Regions from separate parts of the Acidovorax sp. GW823-FHT02H02 genome, predicted to be linked through region 1. Evidence: predicted binding sites of a transcription regulator. Region 1 holds the regulator's gene; each other region holds the start of a gene.
The links. The regulator FNR, encoded in region 1, switches genes on or off when oxygen is low (the NO sensors DNR and NnrR bind a similar motif). The targets are predictions, from matches to a motif close to TTGATNNNNATCAA.

Region 1 (6,190 bases):
GCTGGGCAAGACCAAGTTCGTGGCGTGCGCTGCCTGCCACGGCAACGATGGCAAGGGTAACCAGGCTTTGGGCGCCCCCAACCTCACGGACGACATCTGGTTGCATGGATGGGGCGAAGCGGCCATCACTGCCATGATCAACAATGGCAAGGTGAACCAGATGCCCGCGCAGGCTGACAAGCTGACCGAGGCGCAAATCGGGGTGCTGGCATCGTATGTGTGGGGCTTGTCCAACAAGCCTGCCGCAGCCCGATGAACTCGGGGTGGCTCCAGTTCCGACTGGGGCTGCTTTGAAGTGCTAGTTATCCGCTTCCATAGTCCGCACCATGAAATCATCCGACAAGACGCCGCGCAAGGTCATTCCCATCGCGGCGGCCACATCTGAGCCGTCGGCGGAGGGTGAACTTGTCTCCCTTTACGAGGCCCAGAAAAAAATTTACCCACGATCAATCAGTGGGTTCTTTGCGCGTTGGCGTTGGGTCATGGTGTTTCTCACGCAGCTCGTTTTCTATGGGTTGCCCTGGCTGGAGTGGGGCCAGCGCCAAATGGTGCTGTTTGACCTTGGTGCCCGTCGGTTCTATATTTTTGGGTTGGTCCTGTACCCACAGGATTTCATCTATCTCACGGGCTTGCTGATTATTTCAGCGCTCTCGCTGTTTCTGTTCACTGCGGTTGCGGGTCGTCTGTGGTGTGGCTTTGCCTGTCCACAGACGGTCTATACCGAGATATTCATGTGGATAGAGCACAAGATCGAAGGTGATCGCAGTGCACGTCTGCGCTTGGATGCCGGTCCCTGGACCTTTGAGAAGATTCGCAAGAAATTCTTGAAGCAGACGGTCTGGGTTGCTGTTTCCCTCTGGACGGGTTTCACTTTTGTCGGGTATTTCGTGCCGATTCGGGAACTGGGTCCCGAGTTGTTGGCGTTTGCTGGCACCTGGCAGATTTTCTGGGTGTTTTTCTACAGCTTGGCCACTTATGGCAACGCCGGCTTCCTTCGGGAGCAGGTTTGCAAATACATGTGCCCCTATGCGCGTTTTCAGAGCGCGATGTTCGATCGGGATACCCTCATCGTGACCTATGACGAAACCCGCGGCGAGCCGCGCGGGCCCAGGGTCAAGACGGTGGACTACAAGGCCAAGGGTCTGGGCGAATGCATCGACTGCACCTTGTGTGTGCAGGTGTGTCCCGTGGGCATCGACATCCGCAAGGGTTTGCAATATGAATGCATTGGCTGTGGTCTTTGCGTGGATGCCTGCAATACCGTGATGGACAAGATGCATTACCCCAGAGGCTTGATACGGTATTCAACCCAGAATGGTGTCCAGCGTCGCTGGAGCCAGTCGCAAATCCTGCGACATGTCCTGCGCCCTCGCGTGCTCATTTACACCGCGGTTCTGGTGGCTTTGTGTGTGGGCATGCTGGCCAGCCTGACCACGCGCACACCCCTGAAGGTGGACATCGTGCGTGACCGGGCCGCCTTGTCCCGCATTGTTGCGGGGGGCAAGCTTGAAAATGTCTATCGACTGCAAATCATGAATGCCACAGAGGCTGCGCAGCGCTACCGCATTACTGCGAGCGGGCTGGATGGCTTGGAAGTGGCTTCGGAGCAGGAGGTGGACATTGGTGCTGCAGAATCCCGTTGGGTAGCGGTGCGGTTGCAGATCCCGTATGGATCTGCGGCCCCTGGTTCCCATGCGATTCATTTCGATATATCTGCACTGGAAAGCGGCGGCAAAGTGACAGAGAAATCCATATTCCTGGTGCCACGCTGAGTCAATTGAGTGAAGGTCGCGCTGTGCGCTGCAGGGCGTCTTGTGGTCTATATGCTGATACCTGAGGAGTTTCCATGCCAAACAGCCCCGTTATTACTCCCGGACCCCAGCCATGGTGGAAGTTTGGGCATGTCTGGCTGGTGATTGCCGGACCGGTCATTGTGGTGATTGCCGGCTTCATTACGTTGTGGCTTGCCGTGAGTCGGCCGGACCCCGTCGTCGAGGAGGACTATTACCGCAAAGGGATTGAGATCAACCAGACGCTGGCACAGCCAGAGAAAAGCTTGGCCCCCGCGCTCAAGGGCCGCAACCATGCGGCGACACCTGCCGTGGATCAGCCTCGCTGAACCAGAGTTCCAGCTGGTCGCATACACACGCCCTCCGCAACCCCGAGGAAACACACGATGTGGACACAACGCCTGATGTGGATTGCATGGCCCGCTTTTCTGGTGGCCGGGATCCTGGAAATGCTGGTTTTCGCCATGGTGGATCCACAGGATCTTCATTGGTTTGGTCAGCCATTGACTCTGTCCCGCCAGGGGGTCTATACCCTTGCGTTCTTTGCGTTCTGGATCATTACCATGGTTGCCAGCGCGTTGACAACGCTGCTCTCCATGTCACCCTTTGAACTCAACCGCTGCCCCGTGCCTCCGGATGCTCGACCGGGCGATTGCCACAAGGCATCGTCGTGCCCGTGACGGTTGCATGCCTGAACAGCGATCAGTGACAAGCCTGCTGGTTGTTGACAATGCGCTTGAGTGCATCGGTGTCCAGAATGCGGACATGGCGCTGTTTGACTTCCACCGTGCCATCTTCCACAAACTTCGAGAACGTGCGGCTGACTGTCTCCAGCTTGAGCCCCAGGTAACTGCCGATTTCTTCCCGTGTCATTCGCAATACCAGTTCGGACTGCGAGAACCCACGGGCATGCAGGCGTTGCACCAGGTTGAGCAGGAACGCAGCCAGGCGCTCTTCTGCACGCATGCTGCCCAGCAAAAGCATCACGCCGTGTTCACGAACGATTTCCCGGCTCATGATCTTGTGAACGTGGTGTTGCAGCGCCGTGACTTCGCGCGATAGTTCTTCGATGCGATCAAAGGGCATGACACACACTTCGGCATCTTCGAGGGCGACTGCGTCACAGGTGTGATGATCGTTGACGATGCCATCGAGTCCAATGATTTCACCCGCCATCTGAAAGCCTGTGACCTGGTCGCGCCCATCTTCGGTAGCGACGCAGGTCTTGAAAAACCCGGTGCGAATGGCATAGAGAGAGGTGAACGACTCCCCATTGCGAAAGAGCGTACCTCCTCGCTTGATTTTTCGCCGCACTGCCACGATATCGTCAATGCGTTGCAACTGCTGCTCGTTCAGGCCTACGGGCATGCACAGTTCTCGCAGGTTACAGTTGGAGCAGGCGACTTTGATGGTTTGCGGGTTCATGGGCACTGGGACCTGGACAGGTCTGGGTAATTGGCTTGTATCTGCTGGGACTCCATTGTCCCGCGGTGCACGCGTGGCGGCTGAATTGAATCAAATTGTCCCTCCTGTGCCCATTCGCCTTCTTGATTAAGGTCAAGGACGTGGATCAAAGGGTACGGCACAGTATCGATGCACGCAAGGATATTTTCCCATGACCGCTGTTACCCCAGAACTTCTGCGCCGTTTTGACATACCAGGACCGCGCTATACCTCCTACCCCACGGCTGACCGGTTTGTGGAGGCTTTTGGGCAAGAGGACTATGTGTTGGCGCTGTCACAGCGCCGGCTTGGCGCTACGGCACTGCCGCTGTCGCTGTATGTCCACATTCCGTTTTGCGAATCGTTGTGCTACTACTGTGCCTGCAACAAGATCATCACCAAGCACCATGACCGTGCCGACGTGTATTTGCGCTACCTCAGCCGCGAGATTGATCTGCACACGGCCCACTGCGGCACCGGACAGGTGGTCAGCCAGTTGCACCTCGGGGGTGGCACGCCGACCTTTCTTTCGGATGACGGACTGCGCCAGCTCATGGCAACGCTGCGGCGCAGTTTCACCTTTGCGCCGGGTGGTGAGTATTCCATCGAGGTGGATCCTCGCACGGTCACTTCGGATCGGCTGGCGGTGCTGGCGGAACTGGGCTTCAATCGATTGAGCTTCGGGGTGCAGGATTTTGATGCCGAGGTTCAGAAGGCAGTGCACCGCATTCAGCCCGCAGAGCAGGTGTTTGCGCTGGTGGAAGCGTCTCGTGCGCTGGGCTTTGAGTCGGTCAATGTGGATTTGATTTACGGGCTGCCGCGCCAGACCCCCGAGTCGTTTGATCGCACGCTGGCACAGGTGGCCCAATTGCGCCCCGACCGAATCGCTTTGTATGCCTACGCCCATTTGCCTGATCGTTTCAAGCCGCAGCGGCGCATCATCTCGACAGAACTGCCTGCCGCATCCGCCAAGGTGACCATGCTTTCGCGTTCGCTGGACGCCTTCATTGATGCAGGTTACGTCTATGTAGGCATGGACCACTTTGCCTTGCCTACGGATGCGTTGGCTGTTGCCAAGCGGCAGGGGCGCCTGCACCGCAATTTTCAGGGCTACAGCACCCAGCCCGACTGCGATCTCATCGGCCTGGGCGTATCCGCGATCGGCCGGGTGGGCGCGACCTACAGCCAGAACGCCAAATCGCTGGAGGAGTACTACGACCATCTGGATCAGGGGCGGTTGCCCGTGGTGCGAGGGTTGGCGCTGAATCGCGATGACCTGGTGCGCAGGGCCGTCATCATGGCGCTGATGTGCCAGGGCGAGGTCTTGTTTGAGCCCATGGATCAAGCTTGGCTCATTGATTTTCGGAAGTATTTCGCGCCGGAACTGGAGCAGTTGGAGTCCATGGCCGAGCAGGGGCTCGTTGCATTGAGTGCCGAGGGCGTCAAGGTAACGCCCATGGGCTGGTTCTTTGTGCGCGGCATCGCCATGGTGTTTGACCGCTATTTGCAGGCTGACCGCAATCGGGCCCGGTTTTCGCGCATCATCTGATACCCATCATTCGAGCTGTGCCCCGGTCTTCATGCTTGCACCCCTTGCCGTAACGGCTTTGCTCATGGGGCTCGCTGGCGGGCCCCATTGCTTGGCCATGTGCTCCGCGCCTTGCAGTGCGATCATCGGCCAGGAGGCGGCGTGCTCGCAAGCGGGCAGCCCCGTCTCTCAGCCGGTTCAGTGGTTTCCCAAAGGTGGAACCTCTCGCCGGCTGTTCGCATTTCACTTCGGGCGCCTGGCGGGCTATGCCGGGGCGGGCGCCCTGGCCGCGCTGGCCATGGACAGCCTGGCATGGGTGACCCAGCAAACCATGGCCTTGAGTCCGGTATGGACCCTGATGCACGTGGCGGTCATGGCCTGGGGTTTGATGATGATGGTGCAGGCGCGACAGCCTGCTTGGGTAGAGCAGGCCGGGCGCACGGCCTGGCGCCGCGTGCAACCCCTTGTCCGCGCGCCGGGTGGGCTGCTGGTGGCGGGCGGGCTTTGGGCTCTCATGCCATGCGGATTGCTTTATTCGGCCCTGCTGGTGGCTGCGCTCAGCGGTAGCATGTTGCAGGGCGCTGTGACCATGGTGTTTTTTGGAGTGGGGAGTGGACTGTGGCTGGTGGCCGGACCCTGGCTGTGGGGGCGGCTGCGTTCACGCATCAACGCGGTGCGAGCCAGTTGGGGAACCCGGCTGGCGGGTGCGCTGCTGGTCGGGGTGGCGGGGTGGGCATTGTGGATGGATCTGGTTTACAAACCCTCTCTGTGGTGCAGATAACTTCAGCGGGAAGTGCCTTGGGTCACTCGGGCGGGTGGCGTCACGCCAGAATTTCATCGTTGGGATTGCGGGGCGCAATGGTCTGGACGGCGGCGATAATCCTTGTCACCAAGGGTGGTGCGCATGTCGCCATGTTTCTCCATGCATGCCGTGAAACTCCGTGAATTCTTCCCTCCTTATTGATACCGGTCAGCTTCGCATCGGCATGTATGTCCAGCCCGGCGTGGGCTGGATGCATCACGCATTCAACGACCGTTACGGCATCGTCGTGTCCGTCAATTCGACCAGACCGCTGAGGCCCGAGGTGTCGCGCGATGCGCTCGACTATCTGTCTCCGCGCCAGCGGATCTGCTATTTCTTTGAGCGCGCTGTAGATCCTGGTCCTGACGAGGTGCACGCATGAACCCGCTACCACCGCAGTCTTGGCTGGATGGCCTGCAGGAAGCGGTGTGGCTCGTGGATGGCGGCAGCTTGAGCATCGTCCAATCGAACAAGGCGGCAGAGCGACTGGTGGGCATGTCCGGGGAGGACATGGTCGGCAAGGCGGTGACAAGCCTGGCGGCAACACCCCAGGACTGTGCATTCTGGTCCGAGCCATTGGCCACTCTTGCGAAAGGCATTCACTCCCACACCAGCGTATGGCGGGCC
Region 2 (6,190 bases), on a different contig from region 1:
CGAAGCGCGTGAGCATGCCGCTCTCCAGCAGTGCAGCAAGCCGCCCGATCACGTAGGCCTCGGTCCAGCCGAACTCGGCGGCCACGTCGGCAAACGGCCGCTCGGTCAGCGGCAGGTCGCCATGCAGGCGCTCCAGCAGGCGGGCGTCATCCGGCGAGAGCATCGAGCACCTCCGGGGCGGTGGCTGCGGGCAGGGCACGAAAGCGCCGCGGGCCGGTCTGCTTGAAGCGCCGGCACGAGAACAGCACCTCGTGCGGGTACGGCGCCAGGCCCACGTCGGCGATGGCGCGCGCGATCACTTCGTGCACTGCGGCACGGTCGCGGCCATGCACCATGCAGTACAGGTTGTAGGGCCAGCCCTCGGCGCGTTCGCGCCGGTAGGCCAGCGTCACGCCGGGCTCGCGTGCCAGTGCCTCGCCAAAGGCATCGACCTGCGCGTCGGGGAGGTTGAACACGGTCATGGCGTTGGCGTCGAAACCCAGTTCGTGGTGGCGCACGATGGCGCCGATGCGCCGCAGCGTGCCTTCGTCCAGCCACTGCTGCAACGTCTGCAGCACGGATTCGGGCGTGCGGCCCAGCGCCTGCGCCCAGGTGTCGTAGGGGCGCGCCGTGAGCGGCAGGCCGTCTTCGAGCAGGGCCGCCAGCGGGCGGTCGGCCTCGGCCACCGGCTGGGCCGCGCGTGCGGCCGCCATGGGGGCCGGGGCGGTGCGTTCACGCAGATCAAAGCCCAGGTCGATGCGGTAGGCGCGCAGCATGCGCAACTGCAGCGCGATCAATCCCGTGGTTTCTTCGAGCGATTGCATGGCCGCGCGCACGGCGGCGTCGTCCTGCCCGGTCATCACGAACCAGAGGTTGTAGTGGTGCTCGCGCTGGTAGTTGTGGTTCACGCCCGGGTGGCTGGAAACCACGGCGGCCACGGCATCGAGCCGCTCGGGCGGCACGGCCATGGCGGCCAGCAGCGCGGCACCACCGGCGTTGCCCGCGAACACGCCGCCAATGCGGCTCAGGGCCCCCTCGCCCTGCAGCCGGGCGTAGCCCGCCAGGACTTCATCGGGGGCCATGCCCAGGCTGGTGGCAATGTGCGCGAAGGGCTCGCGCACCAGCGGAAAATCGCGCTGCCAGGGGTTGAGCAGGGCCAGGCGCAGGTCAGTATTCAGAAGCATGCCGTCCATCCGCTGTGTTGCGCTTTGCCCGCCGGCCATGAAACTGGCGCGGCCCAGGCCAGCGGACGCCGCGCAAGGGCCGCCCCGCCGCGCTGGCGGCGTCCCCCTTCCCGCGTCGCGCAGCGAGGCGAGAGAAGGGGGAAGCGGCGCAGCCGCTCAGGGGGTTGGGCCATGTCAAAACCCCAGCCGCGCGGCGCGCGAGGTGAAGAAGATGCCGCTCGGTGAATCGATCGACAGGGTGGCCTGGGTAGCAAAGCTCTGTGTGTCGATCACGCTCACGCGGTGGTCGTCGCGCGAGCTGATCCAGACCGATTCGCCACGCGGCGTGAATTCCATGTGCAGCACGGCCTTGCCGGGCTCCAGGGTGCGCACGATGGACTGCGTGGTGGTGTCGATGACCTGCACGCGGTGGTAGTCGGGCACCGAGAAGTTGACCCACACCTGGCGGCCGTCGGGCCGGGCCATCACGAACACGGGCTGGCCTGCCACCGGGATGCGGCCCACCTCCTGCCAGGTGTCGGTGTCCACCACCAGCACCTCGTGGCGGCCGATGGCCGGCAGGTAGGCGCGGCGCCCGGCCACGGCCCAGCCGCGCAGGTGCGGCATCTTGTAGACCGGCAGCGGCTCCTGGCCCCGGCCGTAGCCGGCCAGGATGCGGCGCGCGCGGGGCTTCTCTTCCCACAGATCCACCATGGCCAGGCCGTCCTCGCCGAACAGGCCCGCGATGTAGTGGCGGCCATTGGGCGTGACCAGCGCATCGTAGGGCTGGCGGCCGATGTTCGGCAGCTGGGTCGTGACGGGGCGCGCCGGGTCGGACAGGTCGGTGATCCAGATCGCGTTGGCGTCGAACAGGCTGTAGGCAAAGCGCCGGCCCGGCAGATCGACCAGGCCGACCACGCGCGAGAGCTTGCCGTTCTCGTACGCGGCCGGAATGTCGGCCACCAGCTCCAGCGTGGCGGCGTTGAAGGCCTTGATGCCGCCGGGCGTGTAGTTCTGCGCCACCACCAGGCTGCCGTCGGCGCTGATGGCGCCGCCAATCGAGTTGCCCGCCTGCATCACCCGCGCCGTGATGCGCCGCGTCAGCAAGTCGACCTTGGTGAGCGCGCCGTCGCGCCCGAAAACATAGGCGTAGCGGCCGTCGCGCGAGAACACCACCGAGGCGTGCGAGAGGTCGCCCAGGCCGGTCACCTGGGCCAGCAGCGTGCGCTGGCTGGTGTCGACGATGGCCAGGGTGCCGGTGGCGCGCGCCACCACCACACCCAGGTCGCCCGTGCCGCGCAATGGCAGGTCGGCGGGGGCGCCGGAAGCCCCGGCAACGCTGGCGCAGCCGCTCAGCAGCAGCGGGGTGGTGCCCAGAAGGCTCAGGCAGTGGCGGCGATTCATGGACGGTCTTTCACAGATTCGGGGAACCCGGCGAACAGTTGCTGGGCAATCCACAGGGCATCGGCTTCGCTGAGCATGGCTTTCCAGGGCGCCATGGGCGTGCCGGGGCGGCCGTGGTAGATGGTCGCGACGATGGAGTCGAACGGCTTGTCGGCCAGGGCTTCGCGGGTGAGTGCGGGGCCCAGGCCACCGGTCAGGCGCAGGCCGTGGCACGAGCCGCAGTCCTGGCGCACCATGCGCACCAGCTCTTGCTGGCGTGGCGCGGTGGGTGGGACGGGTTGGGCATGGAGTCCGGCGGTACCGGCCAGCAAGGCCAGCCAGATACCGAGCCGGGGCAGGCCCCGCAGGGAGCTGCCGGCCTTGGGTGAGGTGCCCGCCTGTGCAAGGCGGTGCGACTGCGGCGCGTTCTTGTCGTGCATGGCCCAATATCGCTGGATTTGCCGCCATCGTCCTTGATGTTTATCAAGGACGGCAGACCCTGGCGTTTTGACAATCGAGCCATTGCCTTACAACCGTGCCCCGTTCCACATGGAAACCCCGATGGATACCGCCTGCCCCACTTCGCTGCCCTCCCACGACAGCACTCCCGCCGCCCTTTCGGGTGGTCCTTCCAACCGGCTGGCGTCTTCCGAGTGGGGGCGGGTGACCCTGGTGGGCGCCGGGCCCGGCGATGCCGAACTGCTCACGCTCAAGGCGGCCCGCGTGCTCGCCAGCGCCGACCTGGTGCTGTATGACCACCTCGTGTCCGATGACGTGCTGCAGCATGTGGCCCCCGGCGCCGAGCGGATCTACGTGGGCAAGCAAAGCCGCAACCACACCCTGCCGCAGGAGGGCATCATCGATCTGATGGTGCGGCTGGCGCAAAGCGGCCGGTCGCTCGTGCGGCTCAAGGGGGGTGACCCCTACATCTTCGGGCGCGGCGGCGAGGAGGCCCAGGCGCTGGCCGCTATGGGCATTGCCTGCGAGACCGTGCCCGGCATCAGCGCGGCCCAGGGTGCCGCAGCGGCCACGGGTATCCCCCTCACGCACCGCGACCATTCCGCCATGCTGGTGTTTGCCACGGGCCACCTGCAGGGCGAAGAGGGCGAGCGCACCGTTGCGCTCGACTGGGCTGCACTGGCGCGGCCCCGCCAGACCGTGGTGATCTACATGGGCGTGGGCACCCTGCCCACCATCTGTGCCCAGCTCATCGCCCATGGCTTGCCCGCCAGCACACCGGCGGCGATGGTCGAGCGTGCGACATTGCCCGGCCAGCGCAGCATCGTGGGCACGCTGCAAACACTGCCCGCGCTGAGTGTGGCCCACGGCGTGCATCCGCCTGCGCTGATCATGATTGGTGAAACGGTGGCGCTGCAGGCGCAAATCGGATCGCCCATCGGGGTGTTCACCGGCTTGCCGGGGTCCCCCGACGCTGCGCCCGCACCGGCACGGGCCTGCACCGCCTGATCAGCCTGCGCGGGTCGCCACGGCGCGGGGATGGTCGAGCGCCGCTGGGATTGCCGCTGCGCACTCGGGTGCGCCAGCCCCTGGGGTGGCGTCTGCCTGCAGGGGCGAGGGGTTCCGCAGCCAGCCCCAGACGATCAGCATCTGCGCGGCGTAGTAGGTGGACAGCACCCAGAACTGCGCCATGGGCAAGGCCTGCACAAAGCGGTGGGTGGCCAGCAGTGAATCGCTCAGCATGAAAAAGCAGGCGCCCGCCGCCACCTTGCGCGCCGCGCTGCTGCCCAGCACCTGGGCGCGCCCCAGGGCCTGCGCGGCCATCAGGGCGATCACCAGCACATAGGCCGCCACCGGGCCGCGCAATGCGGCGGGCAGGCCACCGGCCCATAAAAAGGCGTACATGGCGGCGCCCACGGCCAGCGTGCCTGCCATTGCGCCGCGGTGGGCAAACCACGGCACCCCCCGGCGGAACAGGGCGATATAGGCCAGGTGCGCGCCCAGAAAGCTCACCAGGCCGGGAATGAAAAATCCGTTCCGCATCAGGAACACATCACCGGCCAGAGACAGCACCAGCGCCAGCACCATCGTGGCCCAGGGTTTTGCATCGAATTGGCTTTTGTCGCCTATGGATAAAGCATTAAATGCTATTAATATAATAGCAATGACCATCGCCAGGGGTTTGAAAAACCAGTGCCACTCGGTCCAGCCCACGGCACTGGTGGCGGTGGCCAGGGCGCCCGCTTCGATCATCAGCGCCAACAGCATGCCGATGCGCCCCTGCACCACGGCGCCCAGGGCCCATTGCACGGCCAGCAGCGCCGCGAACCAGGCCAGGTTGTGCGCCAGCGGGGCGCTGTCGGCGTGCCACAGAAATACCGAAATACCCGCGAGCAACAGCGCAAACTGCACGCAGGCAAACCAGCGCGTGGCCGGCGCCATGGCCGGGTTGAAGCGCGGCATCTGCGCGATGTCGAAGGCCGGCTTGGGAAAGCGCTCGGCCACATCGGCCGGCCGCCAGCCTGGCGGCTTGAGCCACACCCTGAGCTTGTCGCCCCAGCGGCGCGCGTGCCAGCTGTCGTGCGCCAGCCCCGCATACACCTGGGCATTGGCCCACACCGGGTCCCAGCTATCGAGCCGGCCGCGCGTGCCGTATACACATTTTTCCTGCGCGTCCTCGTCCTTGAAGGTGCCAAACAGGCGGTCCCACAGGATGAGGATGCCGCCGTAGTTCTTGTCGAGGTAGGCGTCGTTGACGGCGTGGTGCACGCGGTGGTTGCTGGGGCTGCAGAACCAGCGGTCAAACCAGCCCAGGCGCCCCACCTGTTCGGTATGCACCCAGAACTGGTAGAGCAGGTCGATGAGCGCCACCACGCCAAACACCAGCGGCGGCACGCCGGCCAGCGCCATGGGCACGTAAAAGACCCAGCCCAGCAGCGCGCCCGAGCTGGTCTGGCGCAGCGCGGTGCCGAGGTTGTAGTCCTGGCTCTGGTGGTGCACGGCGTGCGCGGCCCACAGCACGGCCGATTCGTGCCCCATGCGGTGCAGCCAGTAATAGCAGAAATCGTAGAACACCAGCGCCAGCAGCCAGCCGGGCAGGCTGGTCCAGAATGCATCGTTGCGCCACAGCGCCACCTGCTCGAACAGCGCGGTGTAGATGCCGATGCGCAGCAGCCGGGTGAACACCGCGCTGGTCTGGCTCAGAGCCCCAAGGCTGATGCTGCTCACCGCGTCGGCCAGGTGGTAGGTGTTGCGCTGGCGCCGGATGCCGACGGCCAGCTCGATGGCGATCAGTGCCAAGAATACGGGCGTGGCGAGAACGATGATCTGGCTGGGGCTCATGCCGCCGGATTCTTGCCCCAATCAGGTCAAGGCGCCTCTGGCATCAACCCTGATGATGCGTTCCACCACGCCCGTGGCCAGCCCGCCGCGTACGCCGATCAAAAAATCATGCAGGTTCACCGTGGGGTCGCAGTGCCCCGGCACCAGCCACAGCATCTGGCCCAGCGCGGGCAGCCGGGCCTGGGGGCTGTCGGCATACAGCAGGCCGTGCTCGTCGCCGCCGTTGGCATAGCGCAGGGCGCGCCCGGGCGGCAGCAGGGCCACGGTGGGCAGACCCGAGTCGATGGCGTGGCTTTTGTGCCCCGCGTCGCACACGGCATGGCTGTCACACGCCGAGATGACCTGTGTTTTCACGAAAAGCGCCT
Region 3 (6,190 bases), on a different contig from region 1:
GCGGCGTGGAGCTGCCGTTTGGCGGCGTCAAATCGAGCGGCTACGGCCGCGAAAAGGGCCTGGAGGCGCTGCACGGCTTCACCACGCTCAAGACCGTGGCCATCCGGCACGGCTGACCCAGGCCCGCCTGTCGCGCCCGCGCAAGGCGGCGCGGCGGTGTGCCGGTAGCATGTGTTCTCGCCCTTCCTTTTTGCCCGACGGTTTCTTTTCTCCATGCCCCTGAGCCCCCCCGCCCCCCGCACCGCCCGGCACCAGCGCCGCGTCCATTACCAAGGCTTTGAACGCGACGATGGGCTGTGGGACATCGAAGGCGAGCTGCACGACAGCAAGACCTACGATGCGCCCTCGTTCCGCGAGGCCGGCCTGCGCCGCGCTGGCGAGCCCATCCACCACATGTGGCTGCGCGTCACCGTCAACCGCCAGCTGGTGGTGCAGGCCATCGACGTGGCCATGGACACCCACCCGCTCAAGGACTGTCCCCAGGCCCAGCCCGCGCTGCAATCCATGGTGGGCTGCAGCATGGCGCGCGGCTGGCGCCAGGCCATCCAGAAGAACCTGGGCGGCGTGGCCAGCTGCACCCACCTGCGCGAACTGCTGTTCAACCTGGCCACGGCAGCATTCCAGTCGGTGCCCGCGGTGTTTGCTGCCGCCAATGCGGACGAGCCGCCCCGCCACCTGGGCCAGTGCACCGGCTGGGACTTCAACGGCAACGGCGTGAAGGAATATTTTCCGCAGTTCTACCGCCGCGGCCCGGACGGTCTGACGGTGCCGGTGGGCCCGCCCCCTGCGACCGACGACGCCCGCCCCGCGCTGCAGCCCTAGCCCGTGTGGCGGGGGAACAATATGAATAAAAACAGGCGCTATCGCCTACCCCTAAAGCGCAAGCCGCTATCCAATTTATAAAGCAAGGAGACAACACCATGCGCGTGCAGCACAAATCCATCATCGTCACCGGCGCCGGCAACGGTATTGGCGAAGGCATTGCCAAGCGCCTGGCGGCTGAAGGGGGCAAGGTCATCGTGAATGACGTCAACGCAGTTGGCGGCCAGCGTGTGGTGGCCGAGATCATCGCGGCGGGTGGCACGGCGGCCTTCTTCCAGGCCGATGTGACAAAGTCCGCCGATGTCAAGGCCCTGGTCGACGAGGCCGTGCGCCTGCATGGCCGGCTGGACGTGGTGGTCAACAACGCCGGCTGGACGCACCGCAACCGCCCCATGCTGGAAGTGAGCGAGGACGAGTTCGACAAGGTCTATGCCATCAACGTCAAGAGCATCTACCTCTCGGCCATCCACGCCGTGCCCGCGATGCGCCAGGGCGGCGGCGGCAGCTTCATCAACATTGCCTCCACGGCGGGCCTGCGCCCCCGGCCGGGCCTGACCTGGTACAACGGCTCCAAGGGCGCCGTCATCACCACCAGCAAGTCGATGGCCGCCGAGCTGGGCCCCGACAACATCCGCGTGAACTGCATCAACCCCGTGTTCAACCCCGACACGGGCCTGGCCGCCGAGTTTGCGGGGGGACCGGTGGACGAAGCGCGCCGCGCGAAATTCCTGGCCACCATTCCGCTGGGCCGCTTTTCCACGGCGCTCGACGTGGCCAACGCCGCGCTGTACCTGGCCAGCGACGAGGCCGCCTTCATCAGCGGCGTGTGCATCGAGGTGGATGGGGCACGCTGCGTGTAGCAGCACACCACAGCCCCCCGGACGGCGCTGCCGGCAAGCCCCTGGCTACAGCACCTCGCGCAAGGCGGCTTCGTACAGGCCGGTGAGCCGGTCCATCACGCTCAGCAGGCGTTCGCTGGTAGTGGCCACCGCGCTCAGTCCCTGCTCGTCGGCGGGCCGGCGCAGGGCCGCCTCAAAAAACACCCACTGCGGGGCCGCCAGCTCCAGCTCGCCACGAATGGCGGGCGTGGAGACCGGTGCGGCCGTCAGGGTCTGCATGGCCTGCCGGAAATCGGCGGCATCTGCCGCCAGTTGCGCATGCACCAGCTTGGTGTCCGCCTTGGCGGCTACCAGAAAATAGTTCTTGGCCAGGCGCTGCGACAGCATGCGCTGGCGCCCGGCCAGATTCACCAGCCGCGCACTGGCCACCCGTGCCATCTTTTCGATGGACTCGGTCACCGCCTGGGCCACCAGCAGCGTGCGGTCGGACTGCTCGGACACCGCGGCCAAGGCCGCCCGCGACATGGGCGCCGCTGTCAACTGGTCGAGCCGTGCAAACTGCTTTTGCACTTCGTCCAGCTGCCGCGCCACCTCGGCGGGCCACTGGCCCGACTGCAGCCCGCGCGCCAGCTCGCCAGATCCCTGCTGCACCCGTTTGCGCGCATGGCCCAGCACGTCCCTGGCAGCCTCGGGCAGCACCTGCAAATATTGCTGGCAATACGCCTTGGCCATGCGCTGCGACAGTGCCCGAAACCATCCCGCGTGGTTGATGGCCCCCGACAGTGCCATTTGCGCCTGGGCCCCGCCGGCCCAGGTGGGCAGCAGGATGCCCGCCGCCACCCACTGCACGGCCACCCGGCGCTGGCAGGGAAGCGCTTGTGCAATCGACCTCGCATTCGTCATGTCATTTCCTTGAAACTTTGTGTGCTGCGATTGTTGTGACACACCACCTGCGCCCCCTGCGCCATGTCAAGCAACTGCCATTCGCCGGACATTGGCGGGACATTGGCGGGACGAACCCGCGTTAACCCGCTCCATTGACCCCAGTCAACCTCGCCAGCAGGGGCATGGCCTCGATGGCGGGGCCGATACGGCAGAATCACCCCATGTCTGAACGTGTGATTCCTCTGGTGGACCAACGCATCGCCGCTCTGGCGGCCAGGGTGCCCGCGCAGGCCGCCGCCCCCACCGGTCTGCTGACCGACACCCGGGACCGCCCCCTGCGCGACCTGCGCATCAGCGTGACCGACCGCTGCAACTTCCGCTGCAACTACTGCATGCCCAAGGAAGTGTTCGACAAGGACCATGCCTACCTGCCGCACAACGCCCTGCTGAGCTTTGAGGAGATCACGCGGCTGGCGCGGCTGTTTCTGGCCCACGGCGTGCGCAAGATCCGCCTGACCGGGGGCGAGCCTCTGCTGCGCAAGAACCTCGAGGAACTGGTGGCCCAGCTGGCCCGGCTGCGCACGGTGGACGGCACCGCGCCCGACCTCACCCTCACCACCAACGGCTCGCTGCTAGCGCGCAAGGCGCGGGCCCTCAAGGAGGCGGGCCTGAACCGCGTCACCGTGAGCCTCGATGGCCTGGACGACGCGGTGTTCCGCCGCATGAACGATGTGGATTTTCCGGTGGCCGATGTGCTGGCCGGCATCGAGGCGGCGCACGCGGCGGGGCTGTCGCAGATCAAGGTGAACATGGTGGTCAAGCGCGGCACCAATGACCACGAAATCCTGCCCATGGCGCGCCACTTTCGCGGCACGGGCACCACGCTGCGCTTTATCGAATACATGGATGTGGGCGCCACCAACGGCTGGCGCATGGACGAGGTGCTGCCGTCGGCCGAACTGATCGAGCGCCTGCGCGCCGAGCTGCCGCTGGTGCAGCTCAGCCCCACCAGCCCCGGCGAAACCGCCGAGCGCTGGGGCTACGCCAGCGCTGCTGGCCAGCACGACCAGGCCCTGGGCGAAGTGGGCGTGATCAGCAGCGTGACGCAGGCCTTCTGCGGCGACTGCAACCGCGCGCGCCTTTCCACCGAAGGCCGGCTGTACCTGTGCCTTTTTGCCACCCAGGGCTACGACCTGCGCAGCCTGCTGCGCGGCGGCGCCAGCGACGAGGCCATTGCATCGGCCATCGCGCCCATCTGGCAGCAACGCACCGACCGCTATTCGGAGCTGCGCAGCAGCCTGCCGGCCGACACCACGCAGGGCGCGCGCCGGGTGGAAATGAGCTACATCGGCGGATGAGATGCAACAATCCCCTGAGCGACTTCACCGCTTCCCCCATCTCTTGCGCTGCGCGCGGGCAGGGGGACGCAGCCCTCGCTGAATCGGCAACGACCATCAAAGACATGATTGAAACGAACGACATCACCGGCCTCGTGCTGGCCGGCGGTCGCGGCTCCCGCATGGGCGGCGTGGACAAGGGCCTGCAGAATTTTCGTGGCCTGCCGCTGGCGCTGCACACGCTGATGCGCCTGCAGATGCAGGTGGGCGCCACCATGGTCAACGCCAACCGCAACCTGGCCGCCTACGAGGCCTTTGGCGCACCCGTGTGGCCCGACGTGATTGCCGACTATGCCGGCCCGCTGGCGGGCTTTCTGACCGGGCTGGAGCGCTGCGAAACCCCGTGGCTGCTCACCGTGCCCTGCGACACCCCGCTGTTTCCGCTGGACCTGGCGGCACGGCTGGCGGCCGCTGCGGACGCCCAAGGGGCCGACATCGCCATGGCCGCCGCCCCCGAGGACGATGGCGCGGGCGGCACCGCCGTGCGCACCCAGCCCGTGTTCTGCCTGCTGCGTGTGGACCTGCTCGAAAGCCTGGTCGCCTTCACCCAGGCCGGTGGCCGCAAGATCGACGCCTGGACCGCACAGCACCCGCATGTGGTGGTGCCCTTCGACCAGCCGGGCGACGACCCGCTGGCCTTCTTCAACGCCAACACGCTGGACGAGCTGCACCGCCTTGAAAGCGCCGGCATTCCCTGACCGGGTGCACCGGTTGCACCCCCACCCGCTCAGCGCGAACGCACCCATGAAAACCATTGCACAGATTGCCGCCGAACTGCAGGGCTACGACCCCCAGGCACTCAGTGCCGACCAGGTGTCGGCCTTTCTGGAACAGCTGGTGCAGCCGGTCACGGCCACCGAAGAGATCGGCATTTTCGAGGCCCTGGGCCGCGTGCTGGCACGCGACGTGGTCTCGCCCCTGAGCGTGCCGCCCCACGACAACTCGGCCATGGACGGCTACGCCTTTGCCGGTGCGCAACTGGTGGCGGGCCAGCCGCTCACGCTGCGCGTGGTGGGCACGGCGCTGGCGGGCAAGGCCTGGACCGGCACCGTGGGCGCGGGCGAATGCCTGAAGATCATGACCGGCGCCATCATGCCCCCGGGCCTGGACACCGTGGTGCCGCAGGAGTTCACCACCGCCGCCGATGGCGACCACATCACCATTGCCGCCAACGTGCTGCGCCTGGGCGACAACCGCCGCTTCAAGGGCGAAGACCTCATGGAAGGCGGTGTGGCGCTATCCAAAGGAGCGCTGCTGGCTCCTGCCGCGCTGGGGCTGGTGGCCAGTCTGGGGCTGAAAACCGTGGCGGTGTACCGCCGCCTGCGCGTGGCCTATTTTTCCACCGGCGACGAAATCCTGAGCCTGGGCGAGCCGCCCCGCGAAGGCGCGGTGTACGACAGCAACCGCTACACCGTGTTCGGCCTGCTCACGCGGCTGGGCGTGGAGGTGATCGACCTGGGCGTAGTGCCCGACACCCCCGCCCTGCTGGAGGCCGCCTTCCGCGATGCCGCGCAGCGGGCCGACGCCATCATCACCAGTGGCGGCGTGAGCGTGGGCGAGGCCGACCACACGCGCACCATGATGAAGCAGCTCGGTGACGTGGCTTTCTGGCGCATCGCCATGCGCCCCGGCCGGCCCATGGCCGTGGGACGCATTGCCAGCGCAGGTTTTCAGAAAAAAGAGGCCTCCAGCGCAGATGCAGAAAGCACTGACAGCTATCAGAACGATACTGGCAAAGCCGCCACCGGTGCCGTTCTTTTCGGCCTACCCGGCAACCCCGTGGCGGTCATGGTGACCTTTCTGGCCTTTGTGCGCCCCGCCCTGCTGCGCATGATGGGCAGCACCCGCCCGGCCCCGCCGCTGCTGCGCGCCGTGAGCACCGAGGTCCTCCGCAAGAAGGCCGGCCGCACCGAATACCAGCGTGGCACCGTCACCACCGCTGCCGACGGCACGCTGCAGGTCTGCACCACGGGCAACCAGGGTTCAGGCGTGCTCAGCTCCATGGTGCAGGCCAACGGCCTGATCGTGCTGCACCACGGCCAGGGCAACGTGGCCGTGGGCGACACGGTGGATGTGATGATGTTCGACGGAGTAATTTGAGCCCCCCCTGTGTCGCTTCGCGCCTTCCCCCGAGGGGGACGACGCCCTCGCTGCGGGGCGGCCCTTGCTCGGCGTCCCTGGCAGGTGACGCGCCAGTTGCGCGCCGAGCGGGCGACGCGCAGCACAATGGGTTTCGTATCTGCCCTC

Region 2: cobA (uroporphyrinogen-III C-methyltransferase) is a predicted target of FNR. The motif match lies at 2,999-3,012, and genes of this name have one in related genera.
Region 3: AC1RDS_RS06520 (type IV pili methyl-accepting chemotaxis transducer N-terminal domain-containing protein) is a predicted target of FNR. The motif match lies at 2,699-2,712, and genes of this name have one in related genera.

What each region holds. Positions count from the first base shown of each region.
Region 1 is NZ_JBXAJH010000001.1:22,080-28,269, reverse strand. It holds gene ccoP (cytochrome-c oxidase, cbb3-type subunit III) at 1-256, shown strand, start outside; gene ccoG (cytochrome c oxidase accessory protein CcoG) at 327-1,772, shown strand; gene AC1RDS_RS00130 (FixH family protein) at 1,847-2,119, shown strand; gene AC1RDS_RS00125 (hypothetical protein) at 2,177-2,470, shown strand; gene fnr (fumarate/nitrate reduction transcriptional regulator Fnr) at 2,493-3,215, opposite strand; gene hemN (oxygen-independent coproporphyrinogen III oxidase) at 3,406-4,782, shown strand; gene AC1RDS_RS00110 (sulfite exporter TauE/SafE family protein) at 4,814-5,542, shown strand; partial or broken gene AC1RDS_RS00105 (phosphohydrolase) at 5,790-5,945, shown strand; gene AC1RDS_RS00100 (sensor domain-containing protein) at 5,942-6,190, shown strand, end outside.
Region 2 is NZ_JBXAJH010000010.1:15,972-22,161, reverse strand. It holds gene AC1RDS_RS12020 (Lrp/AsnC family transcriptional regulator) at 1-163, opposite strand, end outside; gene ahbB (siroheme decarboxylase subunit beta) at 147-1,163, opposite strand; gene AC1RDS_RS12010 (cytochrome D1 domain-containing protein) at 1,338-2,546, opposite strand; gene AC1RDS_RS12005 (c-type cytochrome) at 2,543-2,965, opposite strand; gene cobA (uroporphyrinogen-III C-methyltransferase) at 3,087-3,992, shown strand; gene AC1RDS_RS11995 (lysoplasmalogenase family protein) at 3,993-5,825, opposite strand; gene AC1RDS_RS11990 (DSD1 family PLP-dependent enzyme) at 5,847-6,190, opposite strand, start outside.
Region 3 is NZ_JBXAJH010000004.1:257,125-263,314, forward strand. It holds gene AC1RDS_RS06505 (aldehyde dehydrogenase family protein) at 1-116, shown strand, start outside; gene AC1RDS_RS06510 (DUF2889 domain-containing protein) at 214-822, shown strand; gene AC1RDS_RS06515 (SDR family oxidoreductase) at 921-1,682, shown strand; gene AC1RDS_RS06520 (type IV pili methyl-accepting chemotaxis transducer N-terminal domain-containing protein) at 1,728-2,564, opposite strand; gene moaA (GTP 3',8-cyclase MoaA) at 2,768-3,904, shown strand; gene mobA (molybdenum cofactor guanylyltransferase MobA) at 4,009-4,641, shown strand; gene moeA (molybdopterin molybdotransferase MoeA) at 4,688-6,043, shown strand.